4 regions of the Enterobacter sp. B79-1 genome follow, and region 1 is predicted to be linked to each of the others. Evidence: predicted binding sites of a transcription regulator. Region 1 holds the regulator's gene; each other region holds the start of a gene.
The links. Region 1 encodes PurR, which represses purine synthesis genes. Its sites were predicted from a motif close to CANGCAAACGTTTGCNTG; they were not measured.
Positions count from the first base shown of each region.

Region 1 (5,953 bases):
CCATATCGTGCAGAATGAACGGCGAGCCAGTCAGCCACGCGAAGAAACTGGCGGAACAGGCCGCGTAAATCAGGACGTTGCCGCGATAGGCTTTTGAACGCAGCAGCGAGGCAAAGGTCATCGGCTTCGCGTCAGGATGCGTCTCTTTTTTATGCGCAGGCTTGAGGAAAAACGCAGGCAGCATTAATACCAGCGTGATGGCAAAGAGCGTGGCGAAGATCGCCTGCCAGTCGAAATGGGCCAGGATCCAGCTTCCGAGCAACGGTGCGAGGGCAGGCGAGAGACCGACCAGCGGCATAATGGTGGCGAAAATTCGGTTAGTGCGTGATGCCGGGTAATAATCCGTCACCAGCGCCTGCCAGGTGACCGCTGCAGCACAGACGCCAACGGCCTGAATGAATCGCAGTACCAGCAGCCAAGTGGCGTCGCGTACCCACAGCATGCCCAGGCAGCCCACGGCAAAAATAGCCAGACCCAGCAGCAGCACCGGTTTACGACCAAAGCGGTCGGAGAGCGGTCCCCAGAGCAGTTGTGCGAAGGCAAAACCGGCGAGGAACAGGCTCAGGCTGGCGCTGATAGCGGCTGCGGGGGTTTGCAGATCTTCCTGCATCGCGGCAAAGGCGGGCAGATACATGTCGGTCGCTAAAAAGCCCAGCACGCTTAAGCCGCCGAGCCAGACTAAAAATCCTTTCCTGGGTTGCATTGTTTTATTCTCCTGAGGAGGCAGGTGTACGTTGGCGCAGAGTGTAGGGAGTGCAAAGCGGCTTGTGAAACGCTAATATTTGCTGAGTGCATTCAAATTTTTTGCAGGCAGAGCATGTGGTCAGATTATTCTCTTGAAGTGGTGGATGCTGTTGCCCGTAACGGCAGTTTCACCGGTGCCGCGCAGGAGTTACACCGCGTACCCTCGGCGATCAGTTACACCGTGCGTCAGCTGGAAGAGTGGCTGGCGGTTCCGCTGTTCGAGCGGCGTCATCGCGACGTGGAATTAACGCCTGCAGGGGCGTGGTTTTTGAAGGAAGGGCGTTCTGTCATCAAAAAAATGCAGATCACCCGCGAGCAGTGTCAGCAGATCGCTAACGGCTGGCGAGGCCATCTCTCCATCGCGGTGGATAATATCGTTAAGCCGGAACGGACCCGGCAAATGATCGTGGATTTCTATCGTCACTTTTCTGATGTCGAACTGCGGGTCTCCCAGGAGGTGTTCAACGGCGTCTGGGATGCGCTGGCGGATGGCAGGGTGGAGATGGCGATTGGTGCAACGCAGGCGATCCCCGTTGGGGGACGCTATGCATTTCGCGATATGGGGATGCTGAGCTGGACCTGCGTTGTCGCCAGCGATCATCCGCTGGCGGCAATGGAAGGCCCTCTCAGCGATGACACGCTGCGCAACTGGCCGTCGCTGGTGCTGGAAGATACCTCGCGCTCGCTGCCCAAGCGCATCACCTGGCTCCTGGACAACCAGCGCCGCGTGGTGGCCCCTGACTGGGAATCGTCGGCAACCTGTCTTTCTGCGGGGCTGTGCGTGGCGATGGTGCCCGTTCACTTCGCGCGTCCGCGCATCGATACCGGAGAGTGGACAGCGCTGACGCTGGAAAATCCGTTCCCGGATGCGGCCTGCTGTCTGACCTGGCAGCAAAACGACGTATCGCCTGCGATGGCCTGGCTTCTGGATTATCTGGGAGACAGTGAAACGTTGAATCGGGAGTGGCTACGGGAGCCAGCATAACTGGCTCCGTAAGCGATTAACGGCGATAGTCGCGGAACGGACCGTCCGCCACGGAGCGGCGCTCGATGAGGCGTGGGTGAACTTCAATCGACTGGGATTCTTCACGCTTGTTGACGATCCTGTCCATCAGCATGTTGAAAGCCGTTTCGCCCAGCGAGTCTTTTGGCTGGTGAATGGTGGTCAGCGCCGGGGTGAAGAAGCGCGCGTTACGCACGTTGTCATACCCGATCACGGAAATATCCTGCGGCACCCGCAGGCCCAGCTCGTCGGCGGCGCAGAGTGCGCCCATCGCCATAATATCGCCGCCACAGAAAACAGCCGTCGGGCGATGCGGTTGGGAGACAATCTGCTGCATTGCGCGGTAACCGGATTCCGGCTCAAAGTCGCCCTGGACAATCCAGTTTTCCGGCACGGTGATGAGCGCCTCTTCCATTGCCTTCATAAACCCGGCCAGACGGCCCGCACCGGTGTTGCGCTCCAGCGGACCCGGGATCACGCCAATCTCACGGTGACCGCGTTCGATCAGATAACGACCGGCCATATAGCCGCCTTCAAAGGCATTATCGATAACGGAATCGGTGAAGTCCGCGCGCGCTTCGCCCCAGTCCATCACCACCATCGGGATGTGGCGGTACTCTTCCAGCATGGACAGTACGGACTCTGGGTACTCGGAACACATTACCAGCAGGCCATCGACGCGCTTTTGCGCCATCATCGACAGGTAGGCGCGCTGCTTCTCAATGCTGTTCCACGCGTTGCCCAGAATCAGCGTATAGCCTTTCTGGAAGCAGTTTTTCTCAACGGCTTCGATGATTTCGGCAAAATAGGCCGCTTCACTGCTGGTCGCCAGCAAGCCAATCGACTTGGTGTGATTCACCTTCAGGCTGCGCGCAACCGCACTTGGGGAGTAATGTAACTCCTTGATCGCCGCCCAGACGGCGTTGCGCGTCTCTTCCGCGACGAAGCGGGTTTTGTTAATTACATGTGATACGGTTGTAGTGGAAACGTTTGCGCGTTTTGCTACGTCTTTTATTGTTGCCATTCAATGTCACTCCAGACCATATCCTAACCTCCTGAAAAACTTGAAGGTAAACGTTTGCCTTCTCTCACCCTTATTACGCAATCTTGAGTTGCGACACGCCGGGAAAACGACACAGGACGTCAGGAGGGGGTCAATGGCCGGTACGCTAATAAATTTAGCGTGGAATTTTGTCCTATCTTGATGAAAAGGGGAAGAGCTAAAGTGGATATCAGTTTAAATCCAGGAAGATTTTTGACGTAAACTGTGTAAAAATGAGCAAGCTCACTTTTCGTGGGGTGATTAAAAGGAGAAAAATTGATGAGTTCCGATCTGAAGTTTTCGCTGGTGACCACCTTTATCGTGCTGGCATTGATTGTTGCCGGTGGTTTGACGGCTGCGCTGCACTGATTTACGCGGGGGGAGAGTCCTCTCCCTCCTCATTTTCTTCCTATTGTTACCTCTCCGGCAAAAATCTTTTGCCAAAATGTTAACTTCTCAAATTTTGTGATTGATGTCATGCTTTTGACTTCTTAGTTCTGTGTCGCGTGATGACACGGCATCCGGAGTTGACTCATGAAAATCAATTTTCCTCTGCTGGCCCTGGCGATTGGCGCCTTTGGGATCGGCACCACTGAATTTTCCCCGATGGGGTTACTGCCTGTTATCGCACGCGGTGTAGACGTCTCTATTCCTGCGGCCGGGATGTTAATCAGCGCCTATGCCATCGGCGTGATGGTCGGGGCCCCGCTGATGACGCTGCTGCTGTCGCACCGCGCGCGTCGCAATGCGCTGATATTTTTGATGGCGATCTTTACGCTGGGCAACGTGCTCTCCGCGATTGCGCCGGATTACACCACTCTGATGCTGTCGCGTATTCTGACCAGCCTGAATCATGGCGCATTTTTCGGTCTGGGCTCGGTTGTTGCGGCAAGCGTGGTTCCGAAGCACAAGCAGGCCAGCGCGGTGGCGACCATGTTTATGGGGCTGACGATCGCCAACATAGGCGGTGTGCCTGCGGCCACCTGGCTGGGTGAAGTCATTGGCTGGCGAATGTCTTTCCTGGCGACAGCAGGGCTGGGCGTGGTGGCGATGGTGGCGCTGTTCTTCTCCTTACCGAAGGGGAGCGCCGGGGAACGTCCTGACGTGCGCAAAGAGCTGTCGGTGCTGATGCGTCCTCAGGTGCTTTCCGCGCTGCTGACCACGGTGCTGGGGGCAGGTGCGATGTTTACCCTCTACACCTATATTTCACCGGTGCTGCACGATATTACCCACGCGACGCCGATCTTTATTACCGCGATGCTGGTGCTGATAGGCGTGGGCTTCTCTATCGGTAACTATCTGGGCGGAAAACTGGCCGATCGCTCCGTGAGCGGTACGCTGAAAGGCTTTTTAACCCTGCTGATTGTCATCATGATTGCGATCCCGTGGCTGGCACGCAACGAATGGGGTGCGGCGATCGCAATGGTCGTGTGGGGTGCTGCCACCTTTGCCGTGGTACCACCGCTTCAGATGCGGGTGATGCGTGTCGCCCATGAAGCGCCAGGTCTCTCTTCTTCCGTGAATATCGGTGCGTTTAACTTGGGTAATGCGCTGGGGGCTGCAGCGGGCGGGGCGGTGATTTCCGGTGGGCTGGGATACAGTTTTGTGCCGGTGATGGGCGCAATTATTGCCGCACTCGGCCTGCTGTTAGTGCTGATGTCCGGTCGTAAACAGCCAGAAGCTGCCTGCGCGGCGGAATAAACAAAAACGCAGAAGGGCGAACCCTTCTGCGTGTCTCTTACGCGGCGAAGTTCTTCGCCACAAAGTCCCAGTTAGCCAGTGCCCAGAAGTGCTCCAGATAGTTAGGACGCGCGTTACGGTAATCAATGTAGTAAGCGTGTTCCCATACGTCCACGGTCATCAGCGGTTTAGCGCTGGTAGTCAGCGGGGTGCCCGCATTAGAGGTGGAAACGATAGCCAGCTTGCCATCCGCTTCTTTGACCAGCCACGTCCAGCCGGAACCGAAGTTTTTGATGGCCGCATCGGTAAACTTCGCTTTGAAGTCCGCGAAGCTGCCAAAAGCGGCGTTAATGGCGCTCGCCAGTTCACCGTCAGGTTCACCACCGGCATTTGGCGCCAGGCAGTGCCAGTAGAAGGTGTGGTTCCACACCTGAGCCGCGTTGTTAAACACGCCACCCTCTGAGCTACGGACGATCTCTTCCAGCGTTTTGCCTTCGAAATCGGTACCTTTAATGAGGTTGTTCAGATTGGTGACATAGGTTTGATGATGTTTGCCGTAATGGTACTCCAGCGTTTCCGCAGAAATGTGTGGTGCCAGGGCGTCTTTTGCATACGGTAGTGCAGGTAATTCGAACGACATTGCTTCTCTCCTTATTTTATTTGTACGTTGTCAATAACCCTACAGACAACAGGGAAAGGATAGCAAATTGAAAGAGTATGCAAAAGAGGAACTTACCCTGCCACGCGTGCGGCAGGGCAGGGGTTAGCGAATGGTTTTTGGCGTCATCACACGGCGCGCGCCAACGTAATGACGCACCCAGTAGTCTTCACTGAGTGAGGTAATCTGGATGTCCTGGCCGCTACGCGGTGACTGAATGAATTTTCCGTTGCCGACATAGACCCCGACATGGTCAGCCGTGCCGCGACCCTGGGTACGGAAGAACACCAGGTCACCGTTCTCCAGCTCACCACGATTGACCGGTGCGGCGTCGCGCAGGTGGTACATTTCATTAGCGGTACGCGGAATACGGAACTTCACCAGGTCTTTATAAGCGTAATAGACCAGGCCACTGCAATCGAAACCCGTTCGCGGAGAAGTGCCACCCCAGTGATACGGTTTACCTATTTGCCCCATTAATTTATTCATCGCCGTTTTTTGCGCTTTCTGCATACGAACTTTATGCACTTCGGCTAGTTTCGTAACTTTCGTGCACTTCGCTTTGTGACCTTTACGCGTAGTGCATTTTTCTGTCACGAGGTTGGCGGCCGTTTGCGAGGCTTTACGTCGGCTAGAATGTGCGGTGTGGGTTGGGGATGTTTTCGTCTTGCTGGAGGCGGTCTTTTTGGTCGGTGTGGGTGTTTTTTTCTTTACGGTCTTGCTGGTGGTTTTTTTCTTACGTTCTGTGGACTTAACCAGATGCGATTTTTGTACAGCAGAATGCCGCGCCTGTTCAGAGGCGTTCGCCGCTGGCGTGAAAGTGAGT
Region 1 is NZ_JBYAZJ010000001.1:768,806-774,758, reverse strand. It holds gene punC (purine nucleoside transporter PunC) at 1-703, opposite strand, end outside; gene punR (DNA-binding transcriptional activator PunR) at 818-1,729, shown strand; gene purR (HTH-type transcriptional repressor PurR) at 1,746-2,771, opposite strand; gene cydH (cytochrome bd-I oxidase subunit CydH) at 3,069-3,158, shown strand; gene AC2T6E_RS03690 (MFS transporter) at 3,324-4,490, shown strand; gene sodB (superoxide dismutase [Fe]) at 4,528-5,109, opposite strand; gene AC2T6E_RS03680 (C40 family peptidase) at 5,233-5,953, opposite strand, start outside.

Region 2 (5,953 bases), 360 kb from region 1:
GACTGCGAAATCTGCTTGTCTGATGGCGGATGCCAGGTAACATAGATATCCCCCCATAAGGGCGGACAAGTGTTTATCATTTCCGACAATTAACAGAGAGAATATTATGAGCGTTGTGCCTGTAGCCGACGTACTCCAGGGCCGTGTCGCCGTTGACCAAGAAGTCACCGTGCGCGGATGGGTGCGTACCCGCCGAGATTCTAAAGCTGGCATCTCCTTCCTCGCCGTCTATGACGGTTCCTGCTTTGATCCTGTACAGGCCGTCATTAATAATTCTCTGCCCAATTACAATGATGACGTTCTGCGCCTGACCACAGGTTGCTCCGTCATTGTTACCGGCGTGGTTGTCGCATCGCCTGGTCAGGGCCAGAGCTTCGAAATTCAGGCTTCGGCGATTGAAGTCACCGGCTGGGTGGAAGATCCAGATACCTACCCGATGGCGGCAAAACGCCACAGCATTGAGTATCTTCGCGAAGTGGCACACCTGCGTCCACGCACCAACCTGATCGGTGCGGTGGCCCGCGTGCGTCACACGCTGGCGCAGGCGCTGCATCGTTTCTTCGATGAGCAGGGTTACTTCTGGGTATCCACGCCGCTGATCACCGCGTCCGACACTGAAGGTGCGGGTGAGATGTTCCGCGTTTCTACGCTGGATATGGAAAACCTGCCGCGTACGCCGGAAGGTAAAGTGGATTACGACAAAGACTTCTTTGGTAAAGAAGCCTTCCTGACGGTATCCGGCCAACTCAACGGTGAAACCTATGCCTGTGCGCTGTCTAAGATCTACACGTTTGGCCCAACCTTCCGCGCAGAAAACTCCAACACCAGCCGCCACCTGGCGGAATTCTGGATGCTGGAACCAGAAGTGGCCTTTGCCGATCTCAATGATGTGGCAGGCCTGGCGGAAGCCATGCTGAAATACGTGTTTAAAGCCGTTCTGGAAGAGCGTGCAGACGACATGAAATTCTTCGCTGAGCGCGTGGATAACGACGCTATTGCCCGTCTGGAGCGCTTTGTATCCGCTGACTTCGCGCAGGTGGATTACACCGATGCGGTTGCCATCCTCGAGAAGTGCGGTGAGAAGTTCGAGAACCCGGTTTACTGGGGCGTGGATCTCTCTTCTGAGCACGAACGCTATCTGGCAGAGAAACACTTCAAAGCACCGGTTGTCGTGAAAAACTACCCGAAAGACATTAAGGCCTTCTATATGCGCCTTAACGAAGACGGTAAAACCGTTGCCGCAATGGATGTCCTGGCACCTGGCATCGGAGAAATCATCGGGGGTTCTCAGCGTGAAGAGCGTCTGGACGTCCTGGATGCCCGTATGGAAGAGATGGGTCTCAACCCGGCTGACTACAGCTGGTATCGCGATCTGCGTCGTTACGGTACTGTTCCGCATTCAGGCTTCGGCCTGGGCTTCGAGCGTCTGATTGCCTACGTAACCGGTGTTCAGAACGTCCGTGATGTGATTCCGTTCCCACGTACGCCGCGTAACGCAAGCTTCTAACCCGCCTCAATGATAATGGCCAGCACATGCTGGCCATTATTTTATTCTGCAATGTCAGTTTATGTCAGCGCAAAGTCAGCCTCTTTAAAAGACAACCCCGTCAAAAGCACTAGCTGTTACGTTTTGTTTCCATGGAATATCTGTGAATAAAAAATATCCCGCATTCTTATTGTGCTTATTTAATTCTCAAGCAATAGCATATTTTTTATTCAATTTCACAGCCATCCAGAAGGCCTTTCGCGGTCATAAGAAAAGATGAGCCGTTTAACCGCTGTTTATATGAATTGCCTTTAGCCAAATTAAACATAAGCAATTCATATATATAGGAATGAAACCGCCGATTAATTAACCAAGTCTCTCTGAAATTTGAGATGGTTCACAAAGTTCCCAAAAATACATATCTAGTTACACATTATTTCTTTTTGTTACCTAATCTTGAGAATTGTAGCACTTTCAGGCTAGCGAAACGGTTCTATGAATGGAAAGATGCCTGTCAGATACATAAAGACACCTAACTCTCATCAATAGTTCCGGAAATATTTATTGACAGAATTTATTGACGGCAGTGGCGAGTGTCATAAAAAAACCAATGAGGGTAATAAATAATGATGAAGCGCAATATCCTGGCAGTGGTTATCCCTGCCCTGCTGGTAGCCGGTGCAGCAAACGCTGCAGAAATCTATAACAAAGACGGCAACAAATTAGATCTTTACGGGAAAGCTGTTGGTCTGCATTACTTCTCTGATAATGACGGCAACGATGGCGACAAAACTTACGCGCGTCTGGGCTTCAAAGGCGAAACTCAGATCAACGATCAGCTGGCTGGTTACGGTCAGTGGGAATACAACTTCCAGGGTAACAACTCTGAAGGCTCCGATGCACAGTCCGGTAACAAAACCCGTCTGGCATTCGCAGGTCTGAAATTCGGTGACGCAGGCTCCTTCGACTACGGTCGTAACTATGGCCTGGTTTATGATGCAATCGGCATCACCGATATGCTGCCAGAGTTCGGCGGCGACACCGGCGTGAGCGACAACTTCTTCTCTGGCCGTACTGGTGGTCTGGCGACTTACCGTAACAGCGGCTTCTTCGGCCTGGTTGACGGTCTGAACTTTGGCGTTCAGTACCTGGGCAAAAACGAGCGTACCGATGCGTCACGTTCCAACGGCGACGGCTGGGCAACTTCTGTTAGCTACGATTTCGACGGTTTCGGTGTTGTAGGTGCATACGGCGCAGCTGACCGTACCAATGCCCAGCAGAATCTGCAGTGGGGCAAAGGCGATAAAGCTGAGCAGTGGGCTACCGGTCTGAAATACGACGCGAACAACATTTACCTGGCAGCGCTGTACGGTGAAATGCGCAACGCGGCTCGCCTGGACAACGGCTTCGCTAACAAAACTCAGGACTTCTCTGTTGTTGCTCAGTACCAGTTCGACTTCGGCCTGCGTCCATCCATCGCTTACTACAAATCTAAAGCGAAAGACGTAGAAGGCGTGGGTGATGAAGATTACATCAACTACATCGACATCGGTGCGACTTACTACTTCAACAAAAACATGTCCACCTATGTTGACTACCAGATCAACCAGCTGAAAGACGACAACAAGCTGGGCATCAACAACGATGATACCGTTGCTGTAGGTCTGGTTTACCAGTTCTAATCAGTACACCACGTTGTTATATGCTTAATGAACAGGGCTTCGGCCCTGTTTTTTTATGCCCGACAGAAAATAATGGCGACTTTTGAAAAGCCGCACGCTTTTCGTCGCAAACGGTTGGCATTTTGTAAATCTACCGTTAACCTGATAGCGGATTTCACTTCTGTAATCACAATGGAACTTCGTCATGTTTGAGAACATTACCGCCGCTCCTGCCGACCCTATTCTGGGCCTGGCCGATCTGTTTCGTGCCGACGACCGCCCTGGCAAAATCAACCTGGGTATTGGTGTATATAAAGATGAAACCGGCAAAACCCCGGTCCTGACCAGCGTTAAAAAAGCTGAACAGTATCTGCTGGAAAACGAAACCACCAAAAACTACCTCGGTATTGATGGTATCCCTGAATTTGGTCGCTGCACTCAGGAACTGCTGTTCGGTAAAGGCAGCGAAATTGTGAGCAGCAAACGCGCTCGCACAGCACAAACCCCTGGCGGTACCGGCGCGCTGCGCGTTGCGGCGGATTTCCTGGCGAAAAACACCTCTGTTAAGCGCGTATGGGTGAGCAACCCAAGCTGGCCAAACCACAAGAGCGTCTTTAACTCTGCGGGTCTGGAAGTGCGTGAATATGCTTACTACGACGCGGCAAACCACTCTCTCGACTTTGACGGCCTGCTGGCGAGCCTGAGCGAAGCGCAGGCGGGTGACGTAGTGCTGTTCCACGGCTGCTGCCACAACCCAACCGGTATCGACCCGACGCTGGAGCAGTGGGAACACCTGGCGAAGCTGTCCGTGGAGAAAGGCTGGCTGCCGCTGTTTGACTTCGCCTATCAGGGCTTTGCCCGTGGTCTGGAAGAGGATGCCGAAGGCCTGCGCGCGTTCGCCGCAGTGCATCAGGAACTGATCGTAGCAAGTTCCTATTCCAAGAACTTCGGCCTGTACAATGAGCGCGTAGGTGCCTGTACGCTGGTCGCGGCAAACGAAGAGACTGTCGATCGTGCGTTCAGCCAGATGAAATCGGTTATCCGCGCGAACTACTCTAACCCACCGGCACACGGTGCGTCTGTTGTTGCCACTATCCTGAGCAACGATGCGCTGCGCGCTATCTGGGAACAAGAGCTGAACGATATGCGCCAGCGCATTCAGCGCATGCGCCTGCTGTTCGTGAACACGCTGGCTGAGAAAGGCGCTGACCGCGACTTCAGCTTTATCATCAAACAGAACGGCATGTTCTCTTTCAGCGGCCTGACCAAAGAGCAGGTTCTGCGTTTGCGTGAAGAGTTTGGCGTGTACGCCGTAGCGTCTGGCCGCGTGAACGTTGCAGGCATGACGCCTGACAACATGGCGCCACTGTGCGAAGCGATTGTCGCCGTACTGTAAGTTGCGCCCATAAAAAAGCCTGCATTATGCAGGCTTTTTTTATTCGGGTTACCAGACAGGCATTTCATCCTGAAGGAACGGGTTGTGGAGCCGTTCATAGCCCAGCGTCGACATCGGACCGTGTCCTGCGATAAACGTTACGTCATCACCCAGCGGCAATAACTTTTGTTTAATCGACTGAATCAACTGACCGTGATCGCCGCGCGGGAAATCGCTGCGTCCTACGCCACCTTTGAAAATAACATCGCCAGAAATCAGCAGACGTGACTGGTCATCAAAGAATACGATATGGCCTGGCGTATGCCCAGGACAATGCAACACCTGTAAAGTCACATTCCCTACGGTAACGCGATCTCCTTCGTTTAACCAACGATCGGGCGTCAATGGTAGACACTCATCAAGGCCAAACATGCGGCTTTGGGCGGGTAACCCCTGCAGCCAGAACTCATCTTCTTTTTCCGGGCCGATCACCGGCACACCGTAGTGTTCAGCCAGTTCAGCCGCAGCACCCACATGGTCAAGATGACCATGAGTGAGCAAAATCTGCATCAGCGTAACGCCGCTTGCTGCGACTTCCTGCTTGATTTTCTCAGCGTCACCGCCGGGATCGACAAGCGCGGCCAGTTTAGTTTGCTCGCACCAGATCAATGAACAGTTCTGGGAGAACGCGGTAACCGGAATAATACGATAGTTCATACTGCTCCTGTGTTTCGTTATTACCAGTGCCGAACCGGCCCGGTATCAATATGCACAAAGTTGCTACGTGGGTAGTATCCTACACCACCTGCGCGCATAGATAACGCGGCTTTGCGAATATTGGCTAACGAAACGCCTTCAATGTGGAAATCCATTGCCTGCCCTTTGGTGTGATAGCTTTTTTTCGCTACCCCACGGCTGTGGGCGCGCAGTTCATTGTTGGTATCGAGCGAACGGTATCCTGAAATGAGCTGCACCGGCTTGCTGGTTCCCAGCAGGCCCTGAAGGCGGAAAATCTGATCAAACAGTCCTGGATCGATGGCTTTTATTTTATTCGCGCGGAAATCACGGAAAAAATGGTTAAGTCTTGCTAATTCATCCTGAATATAGCCTCTGCCATCGAAAAACTCCGCTTTAAGCGACTCACCGGTATGAAGATTGTTGAGCGTTAAAATACGCGGACGTGGTGTCGAGAGGGTGGCAAATGCTGGCGTCGGAAGGATGGCCGCAGCGCCGAGCGCAACACCACCTAACGCCAGCAATTTGCGGCGATTAGCGTCAAATTTGTCCATGATAATCAGGTCTACAGGTCAATGAAATCGTAAATATGCTTAGCGCACGAAGGGCACCTTAACCGTCAAAACAGCTTACGTCAAGGCGCCCAACCCCAGTGAATACGCGGCTTACAGCCAGATCGCCCCGTATTCACCATAA
Region 2 is NZ_JBYAZJ010000001.1:1,125,857-1,131,809, forward strand. It holds gene asnS (asparagine--tRNA ligase) at 107-1,507, shown strand; gene ompF (porin OmpF) at 2,113-3,168, shown strand; gene AC2T6E_RS05535 (amino acid aminotransferase) at 3,353-4,543, shown strand; gene AC2T6E_RS05540 (MBL fold metallo-hydrolase) at 4,592-5,239, opposite strand; gene mepK (peptidoglycan L,D-endopeptidase MepK) at 5,260-5,811, opposite strand.
Region 2: a site for PurR is predicted at 3,272-3,289, ahead of AC2T6E_RS05535 (amino acid aminotransferase). Genes of this name have one in related genera too.

Region 3 (5,953 bases), on a different contig from region 1:
GGCGACGGGCCGCAGGGTGCTGGCCTATGGCGAGGCCAAACGCGGGAAGTACGGCGCAGAGATGATCCACCCGGAGTACCGCGTACAGGGCGATCTCAGTACGCCGGAGCTGCAGGAGACGCTCACCCCGGTTTACCCGACGACGGAAGGCATCAAGCAGGCGACGCTGCGTAAACTCACCGATCAGGCGCTGGAGCTGCTGGATACTTGCGCTATCACCGAGCTGCTGCCGCCCGAGCTGGCGCAAGGTATGATGAGCCTGCCCGAGGCGCTGCGCACCATGCACCGCCCGCCGCCAACGCTACAGCTCAGCGATTTAGACAGCGGCAAACACCCCGCCCAACGGCGTCTTATCCTTGAGGAATTACTGGCGCATAACCTGAGCATGCTGGCACTTCGCGCTGGCGCACAGCGTTTCCATGCCCAGGCCTTAAGCCAGAATGATGAACTCAAAGATAAGCTGCTGGCCTCGCTGCCGTTTAAACCCACCGGCGCGCAGGCGCGCGTCACCGCCGAGATTGAACGCGATATGGCGCTCGACGTGCCGATGATGCGCCTGGTGCAGGGCGACGTGGGTTCCGGCAAAACGCTGGTTGCCGCCCTGGCGGCCCTGCGCGCGATTGCCCACGGCAAGCAGGTGGCGCTGATGGCGCCGACCGAGCTGCTGGCCGAACAGCACGCCAACAATTTCCGTGCCTGGTTTGCGCCGCTGGGGATTGAAGTGGGCTGGCTTGCCGGGAAGCAAAAAGGCAAAGCGCGCCTTGCGCAACAGGAGGCCATTGCCAGCGGGCAGGTGCAGATGATTGTCGGCACGCACGCCATCTTCCAGGAGCAGGTGCAGTTTAACGGTCTTGCGCTGGTGATTATCGACGAGCAGCACCGCTTCGGCGTGCATCAGCGTCTGGCACTGTGGGAGAAAGGCCTGCAGCAGGGCTTCCACCCGCATCAGCTGATCATGACCGCTACGCCGATTCCGCGCACCCTGGCGATGACCGCCTATGCCGATCTGGATACCTCCACCATCGACGAACTGCCGCCGGGCCGTACCCCGGTCACCACGGTCGCCATTCCTGACACGCGCCGCAGCGATATCATCGACCGCGTGCGCAACGCCTGCACCCACGAAGGCCGTCAGGCCTACTGGGTCTGTACGCTGATTGAAGAGTCTGAACTGCTGGAGGCGCAGGCTGCCGAAGCCACGTGGGAAGAGCTTAAGCTGGCGTTGCCGGAGCTGAACGTCGGTCTGGTGCACGGACGCATGAAGCCCGCCGAAAAACAGGCGGTGATGCAGTCGTTCAAACAAGGTGATTTGCATCTGCTGATCGCCACCACGGTGATCGAAGTCGGCGTGGACGTCCCGAATTCCAGCCTGATGATCATCGAAAACCCGGAGCGTCTCGGCCTTGCCCAGCTCCACCAGCTGCGCGGGCGCGTTGGTCGTGGCGCGGTGGCTTCCCACTGCGTACTGCTCTACAAAGCCCCGCTATCAAAAACAGCCCAAATGCGTCTGCAGGTGCTGCGCGACAGCAACGACGGTTTTGTGATTGCGCAAAAAGACCTGGAGATCCGCGGCCCGGGCGAACTACTGGGAACGCGCCAGACCGGGAACGCCGAATTCAAAGTGGCGGATTTGCTGCGCGATCAGGCGATGATCCCCGAAGTTCAGCGCCTGGCTCGCCATATTCATGAACGCTACCCCGAACAGGCGGCAGCGTTAATTGAGCGCTGGATGCCGGAAACCGAACGCTACTCCAACGCCTGATTTCAGGCAAACATCGGCAGCATCAGGTACAGCTTGATCACCAGCGCGTTGACAATATCAATGAAGAACGCCCCGACCATCGGGACCACCAGAAACGCCATGTGCGATGGCCCGAACCGTTCAGTGATCGCCTGCATGTTGGCGATAGCCGTTGGGGTAGCCCCCAGACCAAACCCGCAGTGACCCGCCGCCAGCACCGCCGCATCGTAGTTTTTACCCATCATGCGCCAAGTCACGAACATGGCGTACAGCGCCATAAACAGCGCCTGCACCGCCAGAATCGCCACCATCGGCAGGGCCAGCGAGGCCAGCTCCCACAGCTTGAGGCTCATCAGCGCCATCGCCAGGAACAGCGACAGGCAGACGTTGCCGAGCACCGATACCGCCCGTTCAAACACGCGGTAGAAGCCCATCAGCGCCAGACCGTTGCTCAGGATCACCCCGATAAACAGCACGCAAACAAACGTCGGCAGTTCAAACGCAGAGCCCGCCAGCCATTGCGCAACCACTTTGCCCACGGTCAGGCAGATGGCGATCATCGCGATGGTTTCAATCAGCACCAGCGAGGTAATGCTGCGCCCGACGTCCGGTTTTTCGAACGCGGTCGGGACCAGCTCATCGTCCGGTCTGCCGTTCGGTGTGGTGGAGTGCTTAACCAGATATCGCGCCACCGGACCGCCAATCAGGCCACCCAGCACCAGACCAAAGGTCGCACAGGCCATCGCCACTTCCGTCGCGTTTTCAAAACCGTAGCGCTCGACGAACAATTTACTCCACGCCGCCCCGGTACCGTGACCGCCTGACAGCGTAATCGACCCTGCCAGCAGCCCCATCAGCGGATCCAGCCCCAGCAGCGTTGCCATGCCGATGCCAATGGCGTTTTGCATCAGCAACAGCCCCACCACCACAATCAGGAATACGCCGAGCACTTTACCGCCCGAGCGCAGGCTCGCCAGATTGGCGTTCAGACCGATGGTGGCAAAGAAGGCCAGCATCAGCGGGTCTTTCAGGGACATATCAAAATCGATTTCCCAGCCCATGCTTTTTTTCAGTATCAGCAGGGCCAGCGCCACCAGCAGGCCACCGGCGACAGGTTCAGGAATGGTGTATTTCTTCAGAAGGGAAACGCTATGTACCAGCTTACGGCCAAGCAGTAAGACCAGCGTTGCGGCAACAAGTGTCGACAACGTATCGAGATGAATCATGGAAGGCTCCTGTTTTGCGCGTGTTCCATACACACGCGGCGTTATCCTGGGCCGGTTTGCGCTCGTCATGAGCTCCCGGCGCAAAAAGTGTAATTTTTTTTCCCGATGGGGAGTAGAAAACCTGCGCGCAGCGGCAGAATTTCTTCCCTTTTTTTGCTGGCAATCGTTTGCTTTTACCAGGTGGTCAGATAAAATGCCCGCTTTTCCACCGTGGGATTGCCGCCGATGTCCGTTAACACCATAGAGTCGCCTGATGCGCAACCGATTGCGCAGAAGCAAAATAGCGAACTGATTTACCGCCTTGAAGACCGCCCGCCGCTGCCGCAAACGCTTTTCGCCGCCTGTCAGCATCTTCTGGCGATGTTTGTTGCGGTGATCACCCCGGCGCTGCTGATCTGCCAGGCGCTCGGTTTACCGGCGCAGGACACGCAGCACATTATCAGCATGTCTCTTTTTGCGTCCGGCGTCGCCTCTATTATTCAAATTAAAGCCTGGGGTCCGGTAGGGTCGGGATTATTGTCGATTCAGGGCACCAGCTTTAACTTCGTGGCACCGCTAATCATGGGCGGTACGGCGCTGAAAACCGGTGGGGCGGATGTTCCAACCATGATGGCGGCGCTTTTCGGCACGCTGATGCTGGCCAGCTGCACGGAGATGGTCATCTCCCGCGTTCTGCATCTGGCTCGCCGCGTCATCACCCCGCTGGTTTCCGGCGTGGTCGTAATGATTATCGGCCTGTCGCTGATTCAGGTGGGCCTGACGTCCATCGGTGGCGGTTATGCGGCAATGAGCGACCACACCTTCGGCGCACCGAAAAACCTGCTGCTGGCAGGCGTGGTGTTGGCAATCATCATTCTGCTTAACCGTCAGCGTAACCCTTACCTGCGCGTGGCCTCGCTGGTTATCGCGATGGCGGCCGGTTACCTGATGGCCTGGGCGCTGGATATGCTGCCGCAAAATACCGCACCGACGAATGCCGCGCTGATCACTATCCCAACGCCGCTCTATTACGGACTGGGCATTGACTGGGGCCTGCTGCTGCCGCTGATGCTGGTCTTTATGATCACCTCTCTGGAGACCATCGGCGACATCACCGCTACCTCGGACGTCTCTGAGCAGCCGGTGTCCGGTCCGCTGTACATGAAGCGCCTGAAAGGCGGCGTGCTGGCGAACGGACTGAACTCGTTTGTCTCTGCCGTATTCAACACCTTCCCGAACTCCTGCTTCGGTCAGAACAACGGCGTGATCCAGCTGACCGGCGTGGCCAGCCGCTACGTCGGGTTTGTGGTGGCGCTGATGCTGATCGTCCTCGGCCTGTTCCCGGCGGTAAGCGGCTTTGTGCAGCACATCCCTGAGCCGGTGCTGGGCGGCGCGACGCTGGTGATGTTCGGCACTATCGCGGCCTCCGGCGTGCGTATCGTCTCCCGCGAGCCGCTGAACCGCCGCGCGATCATGATTATCGCCCTGTCGCTGGCGGTCGGTCTGGGCGTTTCTCAGCAGCCGCTGATCCTGCAGTTTGCGCCTGACTGGGTGAAAAACCTGCTCTCTTCCGGCATTGCCGCGGGCGGTATCACCGCTATCGTTCTGAACCTCGTTTTCCCGCCTGAGAAAAATTGATTTCTCTCACGGCAGGCTGTCAAGGCCTGCCGTGACATCTCTTTACACCATTCCCGCCTTGAGCATTGCGCATAAATCGTGCATAACTCCCTTATGTACGTTTTGCGGGATGGAAGACCATGAAATTTATTGGAAAGCTGATCATCTATCTTCTGTTAGCTCTGCTTGTGGTAGCGCTGGCATTCTATATTTTGCTCCAGACCCGCTGGGGCGCGTCGCAGGTCAGCAATTGGGTTACGGTAAATACCGATTACGAACTCAACTTTGACCTGATGGATCACCGCTTTTCATCCCCTTCTCACCTCATTCTGGAAAATGTCACCTTTGGTCGTGACGGCAAACCCGCCACCCTGGTGGCCAAAAAAGTCGATATCGGTTTAAGCAGCCGTCAGGTAACCGATCCGCTGCATATGGACACCATTACCCTGTTCGATGGCACGCTGAACCTCTCTCCGCAAACCGCGCCGCTGCCTTTCCAGGCGGACCGTTTGCAGCTAAACAACATGGCCTTTAACAGCCCGAATACCGAATGGGACCTGAGCGCGCAGAAAGTCACAGGCGGCGTCAGTCCGTGGCAGCCAGAGGCGGGCAACGTGCTGGGCAAAAATGCGCAGATCCAGATGAGCGCAGGCTCGCTCACCCTGAACGGCGTCCCGGCCAGCAACGTCCTGATTCAGGGACAGCTCAACGGTAAAGAGGTGGTGCTGAGCACCATTGGCGCGGATATGGCGCGCGGCTCGCTCACCGGCTCCGCCCTGCGTAACGCTGACGGCAGCTGGATTATCGACAGCATGCGTCTGAATGAGATCCGCCTGCAAAGTGATAAATCGCTGATGGATTTCTTTGCTCCCATCACCACGCTCCCTTCCCTGCAGATTGGTCGGCTGGAGGTGACCGACGCACGCCTGCAGGGGCCGGACTGGGCGGTGACCGATCTCGATTTAAGCCTGCGCAACCTGACGCTCAGCAAAGGCGACTGGCAGAGCCAGGAAGGGCGTTTGTCTATGAACGCGAGCGAGTTTATCTACGGCTCGCTACATCTGTTCGACCCGATCCTGAACGCGGAATTCTCCCCGCAGGGTATCGCGCTGCGCCAGTTCACCTCTCGCTGGGAAGGCGGGATGGTACGCACCTCCGGCAACTGGCTGCGCGACGGCAAAGCGCTGGTGCTGGATGATGCCGCCATCGCCGGGCTGGAATACACCCTGCCTGAAAACTGGAAAACGCTGTGGATGGATCCCCTGCCGGAATGGCTGAACAGCGTGACGCTAAAAAAATTCGGCCTGAGCCGCAACCTGGTGATCGACATCGATCCCGCCTTCCCGTGGCAGATCACCTCTCTGGACGGCTATGGCGCAAACCTGCAGCT
Region 3 is NZ_JBYAZJ010000006.1:126,918-132,870, forward strand. It holds gene recG (ATP-dependent DNA helicase RecG) at 1-1,762, shown strand, start outside; gene gltS (sodium/glutamate symporter) at 1,765-2,967, opposite strand; gene AC2T6E_RS17085 (nucleobase:cation symporter-2 family protein) at 3,193-4,584, shown strand; gene AC2T6E_RS17090 (AsmA family protein) at 4,704-5,953, shown strand, end outside.
Region 3: a site for PurR is predicted at 3,124-3,141, ahead of AC2T6E_RS17085 (nucleobase:cation symporter-2 family protein). Genes of this name have one in related genera too.

Region 4 (5,953 bases), on a different contig from region 1:
CTATCCCGCATTGGCATCTGGCAGGCGATCGCCGATTGCGCCACGGCAATTAACACCGTGCACGTGAGCGATCGCGGGCATGCCGGTTTTGTGACGCTGGATGCCCATGATTACCGTATTGACGCGCTGGGTCAGGTTGTTGAACTCCACGACGTTGGCCTGCGTCTGTTCCGTTTGTTACAGGATGCGCCTGGCGTCACGCTACACTGTCCGGCGCGCGTCGCCAGTTTTAGCCGCAGCGAAGACGCGGTGAGCGTAGCGCTCGATAATGGCACCGTTCTCGACGGCCAGCTTCTGGTGGCGGCGGACGGCTCGCGTTCGGCGCTCGGCACGCAGTGCGGCGTAGAGTGGCGGCAGCAGCCTTACGGGCAGGTCGCGGTCATTGCGAACGTCGCGACCGCAGCAGAACACAACGGCCGGGCGTTTGAGCGCTTCACGCAGCACGGCCCGCTGGCGATGCTGCCGATGTCGGATGGGCGCTGTTCGCTTGTCTGGTGTCATCCGCAGGATAAAGCTGAAGAGGTTCAGGCCTGGTCCGACGAACGTTTTTGTACCGAGCTGCAGAAAGCCTTCGGCTGGCGACTCGGGCGTATTACCCATGCGGGGAAACGTGCGGTCTATCCGCTGTCGTTAACCACCGCATCACAGTCTGTATCTCACCGCGTGGCGCTGGTCGGCAACGCCGCGCAGACATTACATCCGATTGCCGGACAAGGATTTAACCTTGGGCTGCGTGATGTCATGAGCCTGGCGGAATCGCTGGCGCTTGCATGGGGCGAGCAAAAAGATTGTGGCGCTTATTCGGTGCTTAGCCATTACCAGAAGCGACGCCAGGCCGATAAAGAGGCGACAATCGGCGTTACCGATGGGTTAGTCCATCTCTTTGCCAATCGCTGGGCACCGCTGGTTGCGGGTCGCAACCTCGGGCTGATGGCGATGGAACTGTTCATTCCGGCACGTGACGTGCTGGCGCAGCGGACCCTGGGTTGGGTCGCGCGTTAAGGAGTTATCACCATGCAAAATGTTGATGTCGCCATTGTTGGCGGCGGTATGGTCGGGCTGGCGCTGGCCTGCGGTTTACAGGGCAGCGGCCTTCGCGTGGCCGTGCTGGAGCAAAAAGCGCCGCAGCCCGTCGCGCAGGATGCCCCGCCGGAACTCCGCGTCTCGGCGATCAATGCCGCCAGCGAGAAATTGCTGACGCACCTTGGCGTCTGGGCAGATATTGTGGCGCAGCGCGCCAGCTGCTATCACGGCATGGAAGTGTGGGATAAAGACAGCTTTGGTCATATTGCCTTTGATGATGAAAGCATGGGCTATAGCCATCTGGGTCATATCATCGAAAACGCGGTGATCCACCACGCGCTGTGGCAGAAAGCGCAGCAGTGCAGCGACGTGACGCTGGTTGCGCCCGCGCAGATCCAGCAGGTGGCATGGGGTGAAAACGAGGCGTTTATCACCCTACAAAGCGGCGACATGCTGACCGCGCGTCTGGTGGTCGGTGCCGACGGTGCGAACTCCTGGCTGCGCAACAAAGCCGATATCCCGCTGACCTTCTGGGATTACCGCCATCATGCGATGGTGGCAACGATCCGCACCGAAGAGCCGCACGGCGGCGTGGCGCGGCAGATTTTCCACAACGACGGCATTCTGGCGTTCCTGCCGCTGAGCGATCCGCACCTGTGCTCTATCGTCTGGTCACTGGTGCCGGAAAAAGCGCAGCTGATGCAGGAGGCGACGCCGGATGCCTTTAACCAGGCGCTGTGCATGGCGTTTGATAACCGCCTTGGCTTGTGCACGCTCGAAAGCGAGCGTCAGGTGTTCCCGTTAACCGGCCGCTACGCGCGTCAGTTTGCGGCGCACCGTCTGGCGCTGGTGGGCGATGCGGCCCATACCATTCATCCGCTGGCCGGACAGGGCGTTAATCTTGGCTTTATGGACGCGGCGGAGTTGGTAGAAGAACTGCGTCGCCTGCATCGCGAAGGGAAAGATATCGGTCAGCATCTCTACCTGCGTCGCTACGAGCGCAGCCGCAAGCACAGCGCGGCGATGATGTTGGCAGGCATGCAGGGTTTCCGCGAGCTGTTTGCCGGGGCAAATCCGGCGAAAAAACTGCTGCGCGATATCGGTCTTAAACTGGCCGATACGCTTCCTGGCGTCAAACCTCAACTTCTCCGTCAGGCGATGGGTCTTAACGATCTCCCTGACTGGCTGCGCTAACTTAGATCCCCATCACACTTTATTTTCCCGGCCTCTGCGCCGGGGAAATTCCCTCGTTTGAAATAATCTAATTCCACCTCATTTTTCGCATTAGATTAACTAATGTCGCGTTTTTTCCGGTGCGGAAATTCGGCCCGTTTTTCCGCATGAAATATCACCATGTGCTAAATCCTGTTAGATCATTGTTAATTTTGTGCGGGGTTAATCGCATTTTTCCAGTGAATAACTCTGTAGGCTTTTCAGCGTTTTTTGGTCATAAGCTAATGTGATGGCCCGTTTTACCTTATGGTTAACCGCCGGTTTCGGTGGTAAGTTCAGGTAAAAGAGAACGTTTGCGTCGGCATTCGGGAACGAGGCCGATACCGGGTTTCACGGTGAATTTTTCAACGAGGACAAGATGGCTCAACAGACTCCTTTGTACGAACAACACGTGTTATGCGGCGCCCGCATGGTGGACTTCCACGGCTGGATGATGCCGCTGCACTACGGCTCGCAGATTGATGAGCACCACGCGGTGCGCACCGATGCCGGTATGTTCGACGTGTCACACATGACGATTGTCGATCTGCGCGGTAGCCGCACCCGGGAGTTCTTGCGTTATCTGCTGGCAAACGACGTCGCTAAACTGAAGACGCCGGGCAAAGCGCTCTACAGCGGCATGCTGAATGCCTCGGGCGGCGTGATTGATGACCTTATCGTCTATTACTTCACTGAAGATTTCTTCCGCCTCGTTGTAAACTCCGCCACCCGCGAAAAAGACCTCTCCTGGATCACCCAACACGCCGAACCTTATGCCATCGATATCACCGTCCGTGACGATCTGTCGCTGATCGCCGTGCAGGGGCCGAACGCGCAGGCGAAAGCCGCGTCTCTGTTTACCGACGAGCAGCGCAAAGCAACCGAAGGCATGAAGCCGTTCTTCGGCGTGCAGGCGGGTGATTTGTTTATCGCCACCACCGGCTACACCGGTGAAGCGGGCTACGAAATTGCGATGCCAAACGAGAAGGCCGCTGATTTCTGGCGCGCGCTGGTGGAAGCGGGCGTGAAGCCTGCGGGTCTGGGCGCGCGCGATACGCTGCGTCTGGAAGCGGGGATGAACCTCTACGGTCAGGAGATGGACGAAGGCGTCTCTCCGCTGGCCGCCAACATGGGCTGGACCATCGCATGGGAACCGGCTGACCGCGACTTTATTGGCCGTGAAGCGCTGGAGATGCAGCGCGAGAAGGGCACTGAACAGCTGGTGGGTCTGGTGATGACCGAGAAGGGCGTGCTGCGCGGCGAACTGCCGGTGCGCTTCACCGATGCCGACGGCAATCATCGCGAAGGCGTGATCACCAGCGGTACCTTCTCCCCAACGCTGGGCTACAGTATTGCACTGGCACGCGTGCCGGCGGGTATTGGCGAAACGGCGGTGGTGCAAATCCGCAACCGCGAAATGCCGGTCAACGTAACCAAACCGATTTTTGTTCGCGCCGGTAAGCCGGTCGCCTAATCATTTTTATCAGGAGAACTTCAATGAGCAATGTGCCAGCAGAACTGAAATACAGCAAAGAACACGAGTGGCTGCGCAAAGAGGCGGACGGCACTTACACCGTAGGGATCACCGAGCACGCGCAAGAGCTGCTGGGCGACATGGTGTTTGTTGACCTGCCTGACGTGGGCACGACCGTTAGCGCGGGCGACGACTGCGCCGTAGCGGAGTCCGTAAAAGCGGCATCTGACATCTACGCCCCTGTGAGCGGCGAAATCGTTGCCGTCAACGACGCGCTGAGCGATTCGCCAGAGCTGGTGAACAGCGAGCCGTATGAAGGCGGCTGGATCTTCAAGATCAAAGCCAGCGACGAATCTCAGGTTGCCGCGCTGCTGGATGCGACCGCATACGAAGCCCTGTTAGAAGACGAGTAATCAGTAATCCCCCTCTCCCTTTGGGAGAGGACAGGGGTGAGGGTGCCAATCTTCCCCTCACCCTAACCCTCTCCCAAAGGGAGAGGGAACTTAAATTCACTGCACGTTTCAGGAACCATCGCTCATGACACAGACTTTAAGCCAGCTTGAAAACCGTGGCGCCTTCATTGAACGTCACATTGGGCCGGATGCTCAGCAACAGCAGGAGATGCTGAAGACAGTTGGCGCGGATTCATTAAACGCACTGATCGGCCAGATTGTGCCAAAAGACATCCAGCTTGCCACGCCGCCTCAGGTGGGGGAAGCCACCACGGAATTCGCCGCGCTGGCGGAGCTGAAGGCTATCGCAGGCCTGAACAAGCGCTATAAGTCTTACATTGGCATGGGCTACACCAACGTGCAGTTGCCGCCGGTTATCCTGCGCAACATGCTGGAAAACCCGGGCTGGTACACCGCTTACACCCCGTATCAGCCAGAAGTGTCTCAGGGCCGTCTGGAAGCGCTGCTGAACTTCCAGCAGGTAACGCTGGATCTGACCGGGATGGATATCGCCTCCGCTTCGCTGCTGGATGAAGCGACCGCCGCCGCCGAAGCAATGGCGATGGCAAAACGCGTCAGCAAGCTGAAAAATGCCAACCGCTTCTTCGTGGCGGCGGACGTGCATCCGCAGACGCTGGATGTGGTGCGCACCCGTGCGGAAACCTTCGGCTTTGACGTGATTGTCGACGACGCTGACAAAGTGCTGGATCACCAGGACGTCTTCGGCGTGCTGCTGCAGCAGGTAGGCACCACCGGCGAAGTTCACGACTACGGCGCGCTGATTGCCGAGCTGAAGTCCCGCAAAGTGGTTGTCAGCGTTGCCGCCGATTTTATGGCGCTGGTGCTGCTGACGGCACCGGGCAAACAGGGCGCGGATATTGTCTTCGGTTCAGCGCAACGCTTCGGCGTGCCGATGGGCTACGGCGGCCCGCATGCGGCGTTCTTCGGCGCGAAAGATGAATTTAAACGCTCAATGCCTGGCCGTATTATCGGCGTCTCAAAAGATGCTGCCGGTAACACCGCGCTGCGCATGGCGATGCAGACCCGCGAGCAGCACATCCGCCGCGAGAAAGCGAACTCCAACATCTGTACCTCCCAGGTGCTGCTGGCCAACATCGCCAGCCTGTACGCCGTGTTCCACGGCCCGGCTGGCCTGAAGCGTATTGCCAGCCGCATTCACCGCCTGGCCGATATTCTGGCCTGCGGTCTGCAGCAGAAAGGCCTTAAGCTGCGCCACGCTCACTACTTCGACACCCTGTGCGTGGACGTGGCGGACAAAGCGGCAGTGCTGGCGCGCGCGGATGCAGCAGAGATCAACCTGCGCAGCGACATTCACAACGCCGTCGGCATTACGCTGGATGAAAGCACCACCCGTGACGATATCCTGAACCTGTTCAGCGTGTTGCTGGGTGACGCGCACGGTCTGGACGTTGACGCGCTGGACAAAGACGTGGCGCTCGACAGCCGCTCCATTCAGGAAAGCATGCTGCGCAATGACGCGATCCTGACGCACCCGGTCTTTAATCGCTACCACAGCGAAACCGAGATGATGCGCTATATGCACTCTCTGGAGCGCAAGGATCTGGCGCTGAACCAGGCGATGATCCCGCTGGGATCCTGCACCATGAAGCTGAACGCCGCGGCAGAGATGATCCCAATCACCTGGCCTGAATTCTCCGAGCTGCACCCGTTCTGCCCGCCAGAGCAGGCGGAAGGTTATCACATGATGATCAACCAGCTTTCCGACTGGCTGGTGAAGCTGACCGGTTATGACGCGCTCTGCATGCAGCCG
Region 4 is NZ_JBYAZJ010000005.1:319,527-325,479, reverse strand. It holds gene ubiH (2-octaprenyl-6-methoxyphenyl hydroxylase) at 1-1,002, shown strand, start outside; gene ubiI (FAD-dependent 2-octaprenylphenol hydroxylase) at 1,015-2,217, shown strand; gene gcvT (glycine cleavage system aminomethyltransferase GcvT) at 2,615-3,709, shown strand; gene gcvH (glycine cleavage system protein GcvH) at 3,733-4,122, shown strand; gene gcvP (aminomethyl-transferring glycine dehydrogenase) at 4,247-5,953, shown strand, end outside.
Region 4: a site for PurR is predicted at 2,539-2,556, ahead of gcvT (glycine cleavage system aminomethyltransferase GcvT). Genes of this name have one in related genera too.